Regions from separate parts of the Streptomyces sp. NPDC045431 genome, predicted to be linked through region 2. Evidence: riboswitches for the same ligand, from Rfam matches in the RefSeq annotation. Region 2 holds a riboswitch; the other holds the start of a gene.
The links. A riboswitch is a leader RNA that binds a small molecule or an ion and turns the genes downstream of it on or off. The one in region 2 is predicted to bind thiamine pyrophosphate.
Positions count from the first base shown of each region.

Region 1: linked by a shared signal. The riboswitch ahead of AB0A69_RS28585 (thiamine ABC transporter substrate-binding protein) and the one ahead of thiC (phosphomethylpyrimidine synthase ThiC) in region 2 are both predicted to bind thiamine pyrophosphate.

Region 1 covers NZ_JBEZAQ010000019.1:42,186-49,987, forward strand. The annotation lists gene AB0A69_RS28565 (NAD(P)-binding domain-containing protein) at 1-1,235, opposite strand, end outside; gene AB0A69_RS28570 (glutamate--cysteine ligase) at 1,383-2,567, opposite strand; gene AB0A69_RS28575 (ABC transporter ATP-binding protein) at 2,607-3,623, opposite strand; gene AB0A69_RS28580 (iron ABC transporter permease) at 3,626-5,245, opposite strand; gene AB0A69_RS28585 (thiamine ABC transporter substrate-binding protein) at 5,257-6,354, opposite strand; TPP riboswitch at 6,432-6,543, opposite strand; gene rlmN (23S rRNA (adenine(2503)-C(2))-methyltransferase RlmN) at 6,573-7,685, opposite strand.
Region 2 covers NZ_JBEZAQ010000010.1:119,237-127,038, forward strand. The annotation lists gene hisC (histidinol-phosphate transaminase) at 1-213, opposite strand, end outside; gene AB0A69_RS21430 (LacI family DNA-binding transcriptional regulator) at 606-1,712, shown strand; gene AB0A69_RS21435 (metallophosphoesterase) at 1,921-2,997, shown strand; gene AB0A69_RS21440 (hypothetical protein) at 3,157-4,011, shown strand; gene thiC (phosphomethylpyrimidine synthase ThiC) at 4,081-5,862, opposite strand; TPP riboswitch at 5,856-5,990, opposite strand; gene AB0A69_RS21450 (YibE/F family protein) at 6,062-7,417, shown strand; gene AB0A69_RS21455 (SsgA family sporulation/cell division regulator) at 7,448-7,802, opposite strand, start outside.

The sequences.
Region 1 (7,802 bases), on a different contig from region 2:
AACACGTCGACCAGGTACTCGAACTGGGTCCACAGCGCCGAGGACCAGTTGACGCGGTCCAGCATCGTGTCGGCGAGGCGGTCGGGGCCTGCGTCGACGACGGCGTACTCCAGCGGGCGACCGTCGTACCGCTCGGCGAGGAGGCGTGCCAGGGTGCGCAGGTTGTAGCGGAAGCCGTCGATGAAGGGCGAGGCGGCGTGCTTGGTGTCGCGGGCCTGGGCGAGGGTGCCGGCGAAGTAGAGCCCGTCGACGTTGGCCGACTGCCAGTCCGGCCCGGTCGCGGGAAAGCGCCCCGACGCCACGAGCTCCGGGCGGCAGTCCTCGCCGAAGGGCGTGTCGTCCATCCGGAAGCCGGTGCACCGGATGACGGTGTCGTACTCCAGCGACTCCCGCTCCCCCTCGGCGAGGGTGTAGGTGATGTCGACCCGGTAGGCGTCGCCGGCCGGGCGTATCTCGTCGATCTCGCACTCCAGGACCCCGTGCAGGGTCTTGAACCAGTAGCTGTCGAGCAGCGCGCCGTACTGTCCGCGTACGTCGCCGGGGTGCTTGCTGTGCCAGGCCAGGCGCGTCGGGTGCGGGGAGGCGAGGTGGACGAGGGCCGCGTGGTCGAGGAGCGGGGTCGCGGTCTCGAAGGCGGAGTTGCCCTTGCCGATGATCAGGACGCGCTTGCCCCGGTACGCCTCGGGGTCGAGGGGCGCGGACTCGTAGCCCTGCGCGTACTCGATCCCCTTGACGGCGGGGACGTACGGGCCGCCCCACCCGGTGGCGACGATCAGGCAGTCGCAGGTGAAGAGGCGTCCGTCGGCGGTGGTCAGGCGGAAGCCGCCGCCGTCGCGGCGGATCTCCGTGACGTCGGCCCCGAAGCGTACGTGCGGGACGTGGGCACGCTGGAAGTCCTCCAGGTACGCGGTCATGGTGTCGGCGTGCGGGAACCAGTCGCCGCTGTAGTCGGGGAACAGCGGCCGCGCGGTGGGCGACAGCAGCGAGTTCCAGTCCCAGCGGAGCCGGATCTCCGGGTCCTCCTCGATGGTGTGCACCTTGTTGAGGGAGATCAGCCGCCGGTGGCGGGGGTAGCGCCGGAAGAAGCCGCCGGGCGCGTCCTCCCGTTCCAGTACGACGTGATCGGCGCCGGCCGCCGTCAGGAAGCACCCGAGCTGTAGCCCCGCCGGCCCCGCACCGAGCACCACGTAGCGGTGGTGCTCGCCCGTCCCGTCTTTCCCGTCCGCTGTCACCATCGGCGCCTGCCCCCTCCGCCGCGCTCCGGATCGCATGGTGCCGCCATCATCACCCGGCGGCGGCCGCCGCGCAGGGCGGTCACCGGCCACTGCGCCACGCCTACGCCGTCCGTCCCGCGCGCGGGACCGTCCTGTGCGTAGGGCCCGTCAACGGCGGCCCGGATCGGGGAATCCCTCCGCCCCCGTCTGCGCGGCCAGCCACCGCACGGCACCGGCGAGCGAACCCGCCGCGGCGGCCGCGGCGCGCTGCCGCGCGGCCCCGCAGCCGTGGCGCAGGAGCCACCGCAGCCCCGTCTCCACCAGGTCGGCGTCCCCGTGGCGCACCAGCGCCGGGCGGGCGTACGCGACCATCCGCTCGGCGAGCAGCGGCGCGGGGACGGCCCTGCCGGTGGCCACGTCGAGCCCCATGCCGTCCAGCCCGTCCCGGGCCGCCCGCCAGTAGGCGGCGCGCAGCACCTCCGCCGACGGCGCGGGCGCGGGCTCCCCGCGCTCGGCCTCCCGCAGCGCCACCGTGACCAGGGCGCGCACCAGCACCGCGAGGAACGCCGACTCGGCCGCGGTGCCGGTCATGTCGGCGACGCGCACCTCCAGGGTGGGCAGCCGCGCCGAGGGGCGTACGTCCCAGAAGACGGTCCCGCGATCGACCAGCGCGCCCGACTCGGCCAGCGCGCCGAGGACGTCCTCGTAATGCGCGGGCGAGTGGAAGTACGGCGGCGGGCCCGCCACCGGCCAGCGCCCCCAGGCGAGCGCGCGCCAGGTGGCGTAACCGGTGTCACGGCCCGCGAAGTACGGGGAGTTGGCCGCCATCGCGAGCAGCACCGGCAGCCAGGGGCGCAGCCGGTTGCCGACGTCCAGGGCGCGGGGCAGGTCGGGGATGTCGACGTGCACCTGGAAGGCGCACATGGACATCTCGTCGTGGAGGGCCCGGTAGGTCGCCATGCCCTCGGCGAAGCGCTCCCCTTCGGTGAGGGGCGGCGGGACGACGTCACCGAGGACGGGCAGCCCGGACGCGACGACCCGGAGCCCTTCGCGCTCGGCGGCGCGTGCGACCGTGCGCCGCAGGGCGAGCAGTTCCCCGCCCAGGGCGCGGGCGTGGCGGTGCGGGGCGCTCTTGGTCTCCACCTGCAGCGTGGTGATCTCGGCGGAGAACCGGCCGGCCGCGCCGGGGGCGCTCGCGCAGTGCTTCAGTACGGCCGGGGCGCCGGGCGCGGCGGCCAGGGTCGCGGCGTCGACGAGGAGGAGCTCCTCCTCGACCCCCATCGCCGGCATGTCGTACGCGTCCATGGAGCCCTCCCACCACGGTTCGGGTGCCGTGCGGACCGTGCTCACCATGACAGCGAGGTGACGGACCGTCAACGACGCGCCGCCGCCTCAGTCCAGGACTACGACCTCGTCCGCCGCGAACGTCACCCCGACCACCGCGCCCTCCTCCGGCGCGTCGCGCAGGGCGCACTCCGCCTCCAGCGGCGGGCCGGTCTCCGGGCGGAGCCGTACGGCGACGTGGTGGCCGCGGAAGGTGCGGGCGTCGACCTCGCAGCGCAGGCCGTCCGCCGGGTCGCCGAGCCGGACCCCGGCGGGGCGGACGAGCAGGCGGGCGGCGCCCTGCGGGACGCCGGCGGGCACGGGGACCTTGCCCCACGCGGTGTCGGCCGCCTCGCCGGCGACCGTCGCCGCCACCACGTTGTCGAAGCCCAGGAAGCGGGCGACGAACTCGGAGGCCGGGCGGCGCCACACCTCCAGCGGCGTGCCGCTCTGTTCCACGCGCCCGTCGCGCATCACCACGACCCGGTCGGCGAGCGCGAACGCCTCGCCCTGGTCGTGCGTGACGGCGAGCACCGTCGTCCCGAGCCGCCCGAACAGGTGCCGCAGCTCCACCACGAGCCGCTCCCGCAGCCCCCGGTCCAGCTGCCCCAGCGGCTCGTCGAGCATGAGCACCCGCGGGCTGGGCGCCAGGGCGCGGGCGAGGGCCACGCGCTGCTGCTCGCCGCCGGAGAGCGCGGCCACCGCCCGGCGCTCGGCGCCCGGCAGACCCACCAGCTCCAGCAGCTCGGTCACGCGGGCGGCCTGCTCCCGCTTCGGGGCGCCGCGCATGCGCAGCCCGAAGGCGACGTTCCCGGCGACGTCCCGCTGGGGGAAGAGCTGGTGGTCCTGGAACATCAGCCCGACGCCGCGCCGGTGCACCGGCACCCCGGCCTGGTCCGCGCCGTCCAGCAGCACCCGGCCGCCGTCCACGGGCTGGAGACCCGCGACGACCCTCAGCAAGGTCGACTTGCCGCTGCCGCTCGGGCCGAGCACGCACACGATCTCGTGGTCGGCGACCGCGAGGTCCACCGCGTCGAGGGCGGCGCGGGCCCCGAAGCGTACGGTCACGCCCTCTAGGCGCAGCATGGTCAGAACTCCCCGGAGCGGTTGACACGGATACGTTCGAGCAGCAGCAGCGCCACCGCGCACACCACCATGAGGATCGTCGACAGGGCCATGGCCTGTCCGTAGTTGAGCTCTCCGGGCCGGCCGAGGAGCCGGGCGACGGCCACCGGCAGCGTCGGGTTGTCGGGCCGCGCGATGAAGACGGTCGCCCCGAACTCCCCCAGCGACACGGCGAACGCGAACCCCGCCGCCACCAGCAGCGCCCGCCGCACCAGCGGCAGGTCCACCTCGCGCCACACGCGCCACGGCGACGCCCCGAGCACCGCCGCCGCCTCGCGCAGCCGCTCGTCCACGGCCCGCAGCACCGGCAGCATGGTCCGTACGACGAAGGGCACGCCGACCAGGGCCTGGGCCAGCGGCACCAGGATCCACGACGAGCGCAGGTCGAGCGGCGGCTCGTCCAGCGTGATGAGGAAGCCGAAGCCGACGGTGACGGCGGACACGCCGAGCGGCAGCATCAGCAGCGCGTCGAAGCCGCGCACCAGCCGCCCGGCCCGCCGGGTGAGCGCCGCGGCCGCGAGCCCCCCGACGGCCAGCGCGATCGCGGTGGCGGCGAGGGCGTACTGGAGCGAGTTCCCGATCGCCTCGACGGGCGGCACGAGGAAGGTCCCGCCGCCCGCGTCGGCGTCCTGGAGGGCCCGGTAGTAGCCGAGCCCCCCGGCGAAGGAGCGCTGCACGAGCACCGCGAGCGGCAGCACGAGCAGCAGCGCGACCGTCACGAGGACGGCGGCGAGCAGCGCCCACTGCCCGGCCCCGCGCGGCCGCCGCGCGGTCTGTCCGGCGTCCACCAGCTTCAGCGCGGTCTCGCGCCTGCGGACGGTCCAGGCGTGCACGGCGAGGACGGCGCCCACGGCGGCGAACTGCACCAGGGTGAGCACGGCGGCCGTCTCCAGGTCGAGCAGCTGGGCGGTCTGCCGGTAGATCTCCGCCTCCAGCGTGGCGTACGCGGGCCCACCGAGGATCTGTACGACGCCGAAGGAGGTGTACGTGAAGAGGAAGACCATCAGCGCCGCGGCGGCCACGGCGGGCGCGAGCGCGGGCAGCGTCACCCGCCGCCACGCCCCGAACCGGGAGGCGCCGAGCACCCGCGCGGCCTCCTCCTGGCGCGGGTCGAGCTGCGCCCACAGGCCGCCGACCGTGCGGACGACGACGGCGTAGTTGAAGAAGACGTGCGCCAGCAGGATCGCCCACACGGTGGTGTCCAGCCGTACGCCCCACAGCTCGTCGAGGAGCCCGCCCCGCCCGACGAGCGCGAGGAAGGCGGTGCCGACGACGACGGTCGGCAGCACGAACGGCACGGTCACCACCGCCCGCAGCACCTGCTTGCCGGGGAAGTCGAAGCGGGCGAAGACGTACGCGCCCGGCAGTGCGACCAGCAGGGTCAGCGCGGTGGAGGCGAGCGCCTGCCAGGTGGTGAACCAGAGCACGTCGAGGACGTCGGGGCGGCCGAGCACCTCGCCCAGCCGCCCGACCTCCCAGGCCCCCTCCCCCGTCCGCAGGCCCCGGCCGACGATCGCGGCGACGGGGTAGGCGAAGAAGAGGGCGAAGAAGGCCACGGGCAGGACCATGAGCCCCGCCCGCAGGCCCGTACGCCTTACTTCAGGACGAGCGAGGACCACGACTTGATCCACTGGTCACGGTTCTCGGCGATCTTGGCGGGGGCCAGGGTGTGCGGCTTGTCGACCGTCACGCCGTGCTTGGTGAACAGCTCCGGCAGCGTCGCGTCCTTCGCGACCGGGTGCACGAACATCTGGAGCGGCATGTCGTCCTGGAACTTCTTCCCGATCAGGAAGTCGATCAGGGCCTTGCCGCCCTCCGGGTTCTTCGCACCCGTCAGCAGGCCGGCGAACTCGATCTGGCGGAAGCAGGTGCCGGTGGACACCCCGGTCGGCGCCTCGGCCGGCTGCGGCGTGGCGTACAGCACCTCGACCGGCGGGCTGGAGGCGTACGACACGACGAGCGGCCGGTCGCCCTTGGCCTGCTTGCCGCCGGCCGAGCCGGAGAACTCCTGGTTGTAGGCGAGCTCCCAGCTGTCGACGACCTTGACGCCGTTGGCCTTCAGCTTCTTCCAGTAGTCCTGCCAGCCCTCGTCGCCGTACTGCGCGGCCGTGCCGAGCAGGAAGCCGAGGCCGGGCGAGGAGCGCTCCGGGTTCTCGACCACGAGGAGGTCCTTGTACTGCGGCTTGGCGAGGTCGTCGAAGGTCTGCGGCGCCGCGAGCTTCTTGTCCGCGAAGTACTTCTTGTCGTAGTTGACGCAGATGTCGCCGGTGTCGACGGGCGTGACGCGGTGCTTGTCCTTGTCGAGCTGTACGTCTGCGGGGACCCGGTCGAGGCCCTTGGCCTCGTACGGCTCGAAGAGGCCGTTGTCGAGGGCGCGCGACAGCAGGGTGTTGTCGACGCCGAAGAAGACGTCGCCCTGCGGGGCGCCCTTGGTGAGGATCGCCTTGTTGACGGCCTCGCCCGCGTCGCCGCTCTTCAGCACCTTGACGGTGTAGCCGGTCTCCTTGGTGAACTCCTTCAGGACCTCCTTGGAGGCGTTGAAGGAGTCGTGGCTGACGAGCGTCACGGTCTTCGACTTCGTACCGCCGCCGTCGGACGCCTTGTCCGAGCCGCCGTCGCCGCAGGCGGTGAGCGTCGTGACGCCCAGCGCGGCGGCGAGGGCGCCGACCGTGATCTTCTTGGTGGTGCTCACTGAGATTCCTCCTGGGGGTGTCCAGGAAGAGACGCGGCCCCGCCCGCCGCGGTCGTGCGGCGGGCAGGGCGCAACAGCTCGAGTAACGACCGAACTTCCTACCCAGAATGACCTGGGCGAGGTTCAGAGGGTCTGCGGCCTGGACGGTTGCCGCACTCTCAGCGCTGTGGCGCTCCCCTGTCGGAATATGCAGATGTGTTCGAGCTCAGACTACAAGGTCAGCGTTCCGCGGCCGCGAGCTGTCCACAGGCGCCGTCGATCTCCTGCCCGCGGGTGTCCCGGACGGTGACCGGTACGCCGTGGGCGGCGATCGCCTCGACGAACGCCTTCTCGTCCTCGGGGCGCGAGGCGGTCCACTTCGAGCCGGGGGTCGGGTTCAGCGGGATGAGGTTGACGTGGACGCGCTTGCCCTTGAGGAGGCGGCCCAGCAGGTCGCCGCGCCAGGCCTGGTCGTTGATGTCGCGGATGAGGGCGTACTCGATCGAGACGCGGCGACCGGACTTCTCGGCGTACTCCCAGGCGGCGTCCAGCACCTCGCGGACCTTCCAGCGGGTGTTGACGGGCACGAGGGTGTCGCGCAGCTCGTCGTCGGGAGCGTGCAGCGAGACGGCGAGGCGGCACTTGAAGCCCTCGTCGGCGAAGCGCAGCATCGCGGGCACGAGGCCGACGGTGGAGACGGTGATGCCGCGCTGCGACAGGCCGAGGCCGTCGGGCTCGGGGTCGGTCAGCCGCCGGATGGCGCCCACGACCCGCTTGTAGTTGGCGAGCGGCTCGCCCATGCCCATGAAGACGATGTTGGAGAGGCGGGCGGGGCCGCCCGGCACCTCGCCGTCCCTGAGCGCCCGCATGCCGTCGACGATCTGGTGCACGATCTCGGCGGTCGACAGGTTCCGGTCGAGGCCGGCCTGGCCGGTGGCGCAGAAGGGGCAGTTCATGCCGCAGCCCGCCTGCGACGAGATGCACATGGTCACCCGGTCCGGGTAGCGCATGAGGACCGACTCGACGAGCGTGCCGTCGTGCAGCCGCCACAGGGTCTTGCGGGTGGTGTCGTCGTCGCACGAGATGTGCCGTACGACGGACATGAGGTCGGGCAGCAGCTCGGCGGCGAGCTTCTCGCGCGAGGCGGCCGGGATGTCGGTCCACTCGGCGGGGTCGTGCGCGTACCGCGCGAAGTAGTGCTGGGAGAGCTGCTTGGCGCGGAACGGCTTCTCGCCGATCGCGGCCACGGCTTCCTTGCGCTCGGCGGGCGTGAGGTCGGCGAGGTGCCGTGGCGGCTTCACGGCCCCGCGGGGGGCGACGAAGGTGAGCTCTCCCGGGGCGGGGCGTGGCATGACCTGGTACTCCTCAGTAAAGACGAGGCCGCGGTACGTGAGCCGGGTGACCTCACCGGATGGTCCCCGTCCCGAAGGGGCCACGGGGCCGAAAGGGCCCGCCGCTCCGATGCGACG
Region 2 (7,802 bases):
GTTGAAACCGGACGCGGCGGCGACCGCGGCCTCCATCACGCCCGGCAGCGGGGGGTACGGGTTCTCGTTCGAGGACAGCTTGTACGCGACCGGGCCACCCGCGCCGGGCGCCGCGGCGGGCTTGCCCGGCTTGTAGGTGGGGATGTCGTCCAGCGCGGCCCGCAGCCTCGGGCCCGTAACGCTCGCGCCGCTCGTCCCGCTCGTCTCGCTCACCGTGGTCCTCCTCGACCGTCCGTACCACCAATACTGCTCACCTTATGAGGATTCCGCCGCCCTGCGAATGCCCTGCGGGCAACGGTCACGACACGCGGGCGTAGGCGCGACGGGAGAGGCGGCGGCACAGGCGGGGGCGCGCGGCAGGGTGGCGCGCGCCGGTGGCTCACGCCGTGGCGCGCATCCCCCGTAGTGGTGAGTTGAGCCCTCTCCGAGACCTCGGGCATATGGCATGCGCGTACGCGCCGACAAGTTGCGGAGCCCTGCCCATCCGCTGAACGACCTGTGTTTTTAAGGTCGTTGGGGGTCGGACACCATGCAGAAACGTCCCTGTCAACGGATGAATACGCGACCGGCTCAACCTGCCGCCCTCGCCCTACTATCGGCACGCCATGACAGCAGCAGGGAAGCACCAGGTGAGCCGGGCACAGACCCGGGGAAGCCGGCAGGGTCGAGCGGGCATCCGGGACGTGGCCGCCGCAGCCGGGGTCTCCATCACGACTGTCTCCGACGCGCTCAACGGCAAGGGCCGGCTCCCGGACGCCACCCGCCGCCATGTCCGCGAGGTCGCCGACCGACTGGGCTACCGCCCGTCCGCCGCGGCCCGCACGCTCCGTACCGGCAAGTCCGGCCTCATCGGCCTGACCGTGACGACCTACGGGGATGAACCTTTCACCTTCACCGAATTCGCGTACTTCGCCGAGATGGCCAGGGCCGCCACCTCCGCCGCGCTCGCCCGCGGCTACGCCCTGGTCATCCTGCCCGCCACCTCCCGCCATGACGTCTGGTCGAACGTCGCCCTCGACGGCACCGTCGTCATCGACCCCTCCGATCACGACCCGGTCGTCACCGAGCTCGTCCGCCAGGGCCTGCCCGTCGTCTCCGACGGCCGCCCGGCCGACACCCTCCCGGTGACCGCCTGGGTCGACAACGACCACGAAGCCGCCGTCCTCGACCTGCTCGACCACCTCGCCGCCGCCGGCGCCCGCCGGATCGGTCTGCTCACCGGCACCAGCACCGACACCTACACCCGCCTCTCCACCACCGCGTACCTCAACTGGTGCGAGCGGGTCGGACAGGACCCGGTCTACGAGGCGTACCCGGCCCACGACCCGTGCGCCGGCGCCGTCGCGGCCGACCGGCTGCTGGCCCGCCCGGACCGCCCGGACGCCGTCTACGGCCTTTTCGACCCCAACGGCACCGACCTGCTCGCGGCAGCGCGGCGCTACGGGCTGCGCGTCCCCGACGACCTGCTCCTGGTGTGCTGCAGCGAGTCCACCGTGTACGCCGCCACCCAGCCGCCCATCACCACGCTCTCCCTCAAGCCGCGCCGGATCGGCACCGCGGTCGTCCAGCTCCTCATCGACGCCATCGAGGGCATCGACTCGGACCGGCCGGTCGAGCAGGTCATACCGACCGAGCTGATCGTGCGGACGTCGTCCCAGCGGCGCTCCACCCGTACGACCGTCAGCCCTCCCCGATCGCCCTCCCAGGAGTGAAAGCGGACCCGCCCCGCGCCATGACCAGGGGCAGATCTTCCCAATTGGGGCGAAACAACCAGTAGCCCAGGGGTGGACCCGGATTCACCACCCCTGGTGCGTCACACAGCTGGGGCCTCATTCCTATGATGGGCGGACGACACCGCGGGCCGCCCCGACCAGGCCGGTCTGCCAGGTGTAGGGCGTCGCGACGGTGGTGGAGGGGTCGATGACTCAGGGGGCCGGTCAAGGACCCGTGGTGCGGACGGCGACGTTGCGTGACTTCCGCGTACCGCCGTACGCGCAGGTTCCGGTGCAGGGTCACGCCGGGCACCCCGGCAACGCGTTCCCGGAGGGGGAGTTCCCCGAGGGGTACACGCCCACCGAGCGCGACCTCCCGGTGATCAACAGAGGCGACACCGTGCAGGTCGCCACCGCCCCGCCGCCGGCTCCGGCACCCCTCACCGAGCCCGCCCCCGTACCGGGCCCCGGCCCGCTCTACGTGGTCGGGGACGTCCACGGGTACCTCGAGGAGCTGGTCGCCGCCCTGCGCGAGCAGGGCCTCATCGACGCCGACGGTCACTGGGCCGCGGGCAACGCCCGCCTCTGGTTCCTCGGCGACTTCACCGACCGGGGCCCCGACGGGATCGGCGTCATCGACCTCGTCATGCGGCTCTCCGCCGAGGCCGCGGCGGCCGGCGGCTACTGCAAGGCCCTGATGGGCAACCACGAGCTGCTGCTGATCGGCGCCAAGCGGTTCGGTGACACCCCGGTCAACTCCGGCGCGGGCACCGCCACCTTCCAGGCCGCCTGGCTCCTCAACGGCGGACAGAAGAGCGACATGGACCGGCTCCAGGACGTCCACCTGCAGTGGATGTCCCGGCTGGACGCGATCGTCGAGGAGGACGGCCATCTGCTGCTGCACTCCGACACCACCGCCTACCTGGAGTACGGCTCCACCATCGAGGACGTCAACGACACCGTCCACGAGATCCTCACCCGCAACGACGCGGACGAGTGCTGGGACCTGTTCCGCAAACTCACCAAGCGCTTCGCCTTCCGTGACGAGGGCGGCCACCTGGCCGTAGGCGAGTTGCTGGCGGCCTACGGTGGACAACGCATCGTGCACGGCCACAGCCCGATCCCGTACCTGCTCGGCGAAGTGGGCTCCGAGGACGGCGAGGACGGCGGCGGCCCGTCCGTCGAAGGGCCGCACGTGTACGCGGACGGGCTCGCGATCGCCATGGACGGCGGTGTGACCATGGCCGGAAAGCTGCTGGTCGTGCAACTCCCCTTGTACAACTGAGCCCTGCCTCGTCGCGAGCCGGTCAGGCGATTTCCGGAATTCCCCTGTCACCTCCTGCCATAACCGCTCTACCATCGGGCTATCCGTAGCAGGCTCTCCTCCGTTTCCGCCCACCTGCCCGTTCTACGCGGGCAAACCGGCCCTACGGAGCATCGGGGGATGCACATGAACAGCGCTCCGCACCTGCTGACCGAGGACCGCTCCGAGTACGAGCGCCTCCTCGACGAGGCACTGCGCAACGCGCAGGAACGTCCGGAACTCGCCGCGATCGGGCAGCGGCTCAACGCCGAACAGCTGCGCACCATGGCCCTGAACGCGACGGCGCTCATCACCGGGGCCGCCGCCGCCGAGTACGACCACTTCGTGAAGGTGCGCGAGGAGTCGCGCAAGCCCACGCGCCTGTCCGCCCTCGACTCCGTGCTGTCCGGCTCCGACGACGGGACGGTGAGCGGCCCGGGCGCCGGTCTCGGCGTCGTCGTCACCGTGCTCGCGCCGGTGCTCGCCGGCACCGCCGCGCTCATCTTCCTGCTCGTCGGCTATCTGCTCATGGCCCTCGATCCGGCGCCGTCCTTCGCGAAGCCGCTGCTCACCGCCGGGTGGTTCTTCGCCGGCGTGACGGCTCTGAGCATCCTGGCCGCCGCCATCGGCCTGCTCATCGCCGCCCTGCGCAACAGCTCGACGCAGGTGCCCGCCCAGGAGCCCGGCGGTGAACTGCCGGATGAGATAGCGCGGGCACGCGAGGCCTGGCGGCATGCGCTGCTGGAGCGGGGCATCGTCCCGTTCCTGCGCGACGCCCTGGCCGACCCGGGCGCCGATCCGGACTCGAGCACCCCGCCGCGCCCGCTCGGGCGGATGCCGAAGGTCGGTTACAGCGGCCCGGACTTCTCCAGCCCGAGCGAGGGCGGTTCGGCGTCGCGGCCGGCCTTCACCAGCCCGGACTTCACCAGCCCCGACTTCGCCGGTCCGGAGTTCGGGAGCCGGGACTTCGGCGGCCCCGAGCACCGGTCGGAATGACCGGTGCTTCGGGGCGCGTGTTTCACGTGAAACATCCGTTCGGCACCGCGAGAGCGGATGGCCGCCGGGTCAGTCCGCCAGCGGCAGGTAGACCCGGTTTCCGGCAGCGGCGAACTCCGCGGACTTCTCCGCCATCCCGGCCTCGATCTCGTCCTGCTTGAGATCGCCGCCGTGCTCCCGCCGGATGTCCTGCGAGATCTTCATCGAGCAGAACTTCGGACCGCACATGGAGCAGAAGTGCGCCGTCTTCGCCGGCTCCGCGGGCAGCGTCTCGTCGTGGAACTCCCGCGCGGTGTCCGGGTCGAGAGCCAGGTTGAACTGGTCCTCCCACCGGAACTCGAACCGCGCGTCCGACAGCGCGTCGTCCCACTCCTGCGCGCCCGGGTGCCCCTTGGCCAGGTCCGCCGCGTGCGCAGCGATCTTGTACGTGATGACACCGGTCTTCACGTCGTCCCGGTTCGGCAGGCCGAGGTGCTCCTTCGGCGTGACGTAGCAGAGCATCGCGGTGCCCCACCAGGCGATCATCGCCGCGCCGATACCGGAGGTGATGTGGTCGTAGGCCGGGGCCACATCCGTGGTGAGCGGGCCGAGCGTGTAGAACGGCGCCTCCTCGCAGATCTCCTGCTGGAGGTCGATGTTCTCCTTGATCTTGTGCATCGGGACGTGACCCGGGCCCTCGATCATCGTCTGCACGTTGTGCCGCTTGGCGATCTGGTTCAGCTCGCCGAGCGTACGCAGCTCCGCGAACTGCGCCTCGTCGTTGGCGTCCGCGATCGAGCCGGGCCGCAGACCGTCACCGAGCGAGAACGTCACGTCGTACGCGGCGAGGATCTCGCAGAGCTCCTCGAAGTTCTCGTACAGGAACGACTCCTTGTGGTGCGCCAGGCACCACGCGGCCATGATGGAGCCGCCGCGGGAGACGATGCCGGTCTTGCGGCGCGCCGTCAGCGGCACGTAGCGCAGGAGCACACCGGCGTGGACCGTCATGTAGTCGACGCCCTGCTCGGCCTGCTCGATGACCGTGTCCTTGTAGATCTCCCAGGTGAGCTCCTCGGCCCTGCCGTCGACCTTCTCCAGCGCCTGGTAGAGCGGCACGGTGCCGATCGGCACGGGCGAGTTGCGCAGCACCCACTCGCGGGTGGTGTGGATGTTCCGGCCGGTGGAAAGGTCCATGACCGTGTCGGCGCCCCAGCGGGTGGCCCAGGTCATCTTCTCCACCTCCTCCTCGATGGACGAGGTGACCGCGGAGTTGCCGATGTTGGCGTTGACCTTCACCAGGAACCGCTTGCCGATGATCATCGGCTCGATCTCCGGGTGGTTGACGTTCGCCGGCAGCACCGCGCGGCCCGCCGCGATCTCCTCGCGGACGACCTCCGGGGAGACGTTCTCGCGCAGCGCGACGTACTCCATCTCCGGCGTGATCTCGCCGCGGCGGGCGTACGCCAGCTGCGTCACCGCCTGTCCGTCCCGGCCCCGGCGGGGCTGGCGCGGACGGCCCGGGAAGACGGCGTCGAGGTTGCGCAGCCCGCCGCGCGGCGAGGTGTGCTTGATCCCGTCGTCCTCGGGGCGGACCGGGCGGCCGGCGTATTCCTCGGTGTCGCCGCGTCCGATGATCCAGTTCTCCCGCAGCGGCGGCAGGCCGCGGCGTACGTCGGTCTCGACATTCGGATCGGTGTACGGCCCTGACGTGTCGTACAGCGTCACGTCCTTGCCGTTGGTGAGGTGCACCTTGCGGACCGGCACACGGAGGTCGGGGCGCGAGCCCTCGAGGTACCCCTTGTGCCATCCGATGGACTTCCCGGCCTCGTCGTTCTGGTTCGAGGCAGGCGTGCGTGCGTCCTGAACGGTCATCGTGACCTACTCCCTACGCCGGCATTACCCGGTAACAGGTTCGGCGGTCGACGCAGCGGTTCCCGTACGTCTCGTACGGAGATCAGCGCCCTCTCAGCCCGGTGCTCCGAGCTCCCGCGTGTGCAAAGGTGTCACCACGCTAGCGTCCTTGCGGCCGCGCTGAACAGAGGGGGCCCCACGTTCTTGCGATGATCGGTCCGTGACTTCCTCGCACGAGACTCCCGAGCCGGACCGGCACACACTCGGTCATGCGCACGGCCATGCGCACAGCCACGGCCCCGCCGCGCCGGTCTCCCGGCATCTGCGCAAGGTCATCGCGGCCGTACTGATTCCCTTCGCCACGGCGGTCGTCGTCGGACTGGCCATCCTGTGGCCGGGCGGCGCCCCGGCGCACGAGCGCACCGGCGTGGGCTTCGACCGGCAGACCGAGCAGGGCACGGTCGTCCGCGTCGAGCGGGTGGACTGCAAGGACGTGAACGCCGCCCAGGTTCCGCCGACCGGCGACACGACGACGCCCCAGGGGCGCGAGGCGGTCAACGCGCAGCAGGGCAAGTGCGCGAAGGCGACGGTCGAGGTCACCACGGGCAAGGACAAGGGCCGCAGGTTCGTGGAGGTGGTCCAGCCGGACTCGCCCCGCCAACTCGACGAAGGCCAGGGCGTCGTGGTGGCGTTCGCGCCCGACGCACCCCGCGATCTGCAGTACTCCGTCACGGACGTGGACCGCAGGATCCCGGTGGCGCTCCTCGCCGGTGTCTTCGCGCTGGCGGTGGTGGCCGTCGGCCGGATGCGCGGCCTGATGGCGCTGACCGCCCTCGCCCTGAGCTTCCTCGTCCTGACGCTCTTCATCCTCCCGGCGATCCTGCAGGGGTCCAACCCGCTGGTCGTGGCGGTGGTGGGGTCGAGCGCGATCATGCTGATGGCGCTCTACCTGTGCCATGGCCTGACCGCCCGCACATCGGTGGCGGTGCTGGGCACGCTCATCTCGCTGCTGCTGATCGGCCTGCTCGGCTCCGCGTTCATCGGCTGGGCGTCGCTCACCGGCAACACCGACGACTACACCGGCCTGATCCACGGGCTCTACCCGAACATCGACATGTCCGGTCTGCTGCTGGCCGGCGTGATCATCGGCTCGCTCGGCGTGCTGGACGATGTGACGGTGACCCAGACGTCGGCCGTGTGGGAACTGCACCAGGCCGACCCGAAGATGGGCCCACGGGCGCTGTACCGGGCCGGCATCCGCATCGGCCGCGACCACATCGCCTCGGTGGTCAACACGCTGGTGCTGGCCTACGCGGGCGCGGCCCTCCCGCTGCTGCTGCTCTTCTCCATCGCGGAGAGCAGCGTGGGGACGGTCGCCAACAGCGAGATCGTGGCCCAGGAGATCGTACGGACGCTGGTCGGCTCGATCGGGCTGGTCGCCTCGGTACCGGTCACCACCGCGCTGGCCGCACTCGTCGTCTCCGCCGACCGCCCGGGCGCCACCGGAGTGCCCGGTCCCGCCGCCGCGACGGCGACGGCGGGACGGGGCGGCCGGGGCCGGCGGCGCAAGAGGTGACGGGTTCGGGGAGGTGGCCGGTCCGGAGGGTCAGCCGGCGTTCTCCTCGGCGAGGATCCGGCCGAGCGCATCCTCCAAGTCCTGCTCGAAATCACCGAGCGTGAGCTCCTGGCCCAGCGGCACCAGCTTGTCGGTGCGGTCCAGGAACGCCACCAACGGCGGCGCGCTCGCCCGGAACAGCGCCCGGTCGGCGCCGACCTGCAGGCGGATGCTGACGTCCGACAGGTCCTCCGGCCCGGTCGGCGCGATGTGCACATCGCCCTCGCCGCTCGGCGCGTTGATCCCGTCCAGCAGCAGTTCCCGGCCGAACGTCCAGGTCACCGGCGCGTCTCCGGGCAGGTGGAAGGTCATCCGGACCGCGAAGGGATCCTTTGTCTCGTAGCCG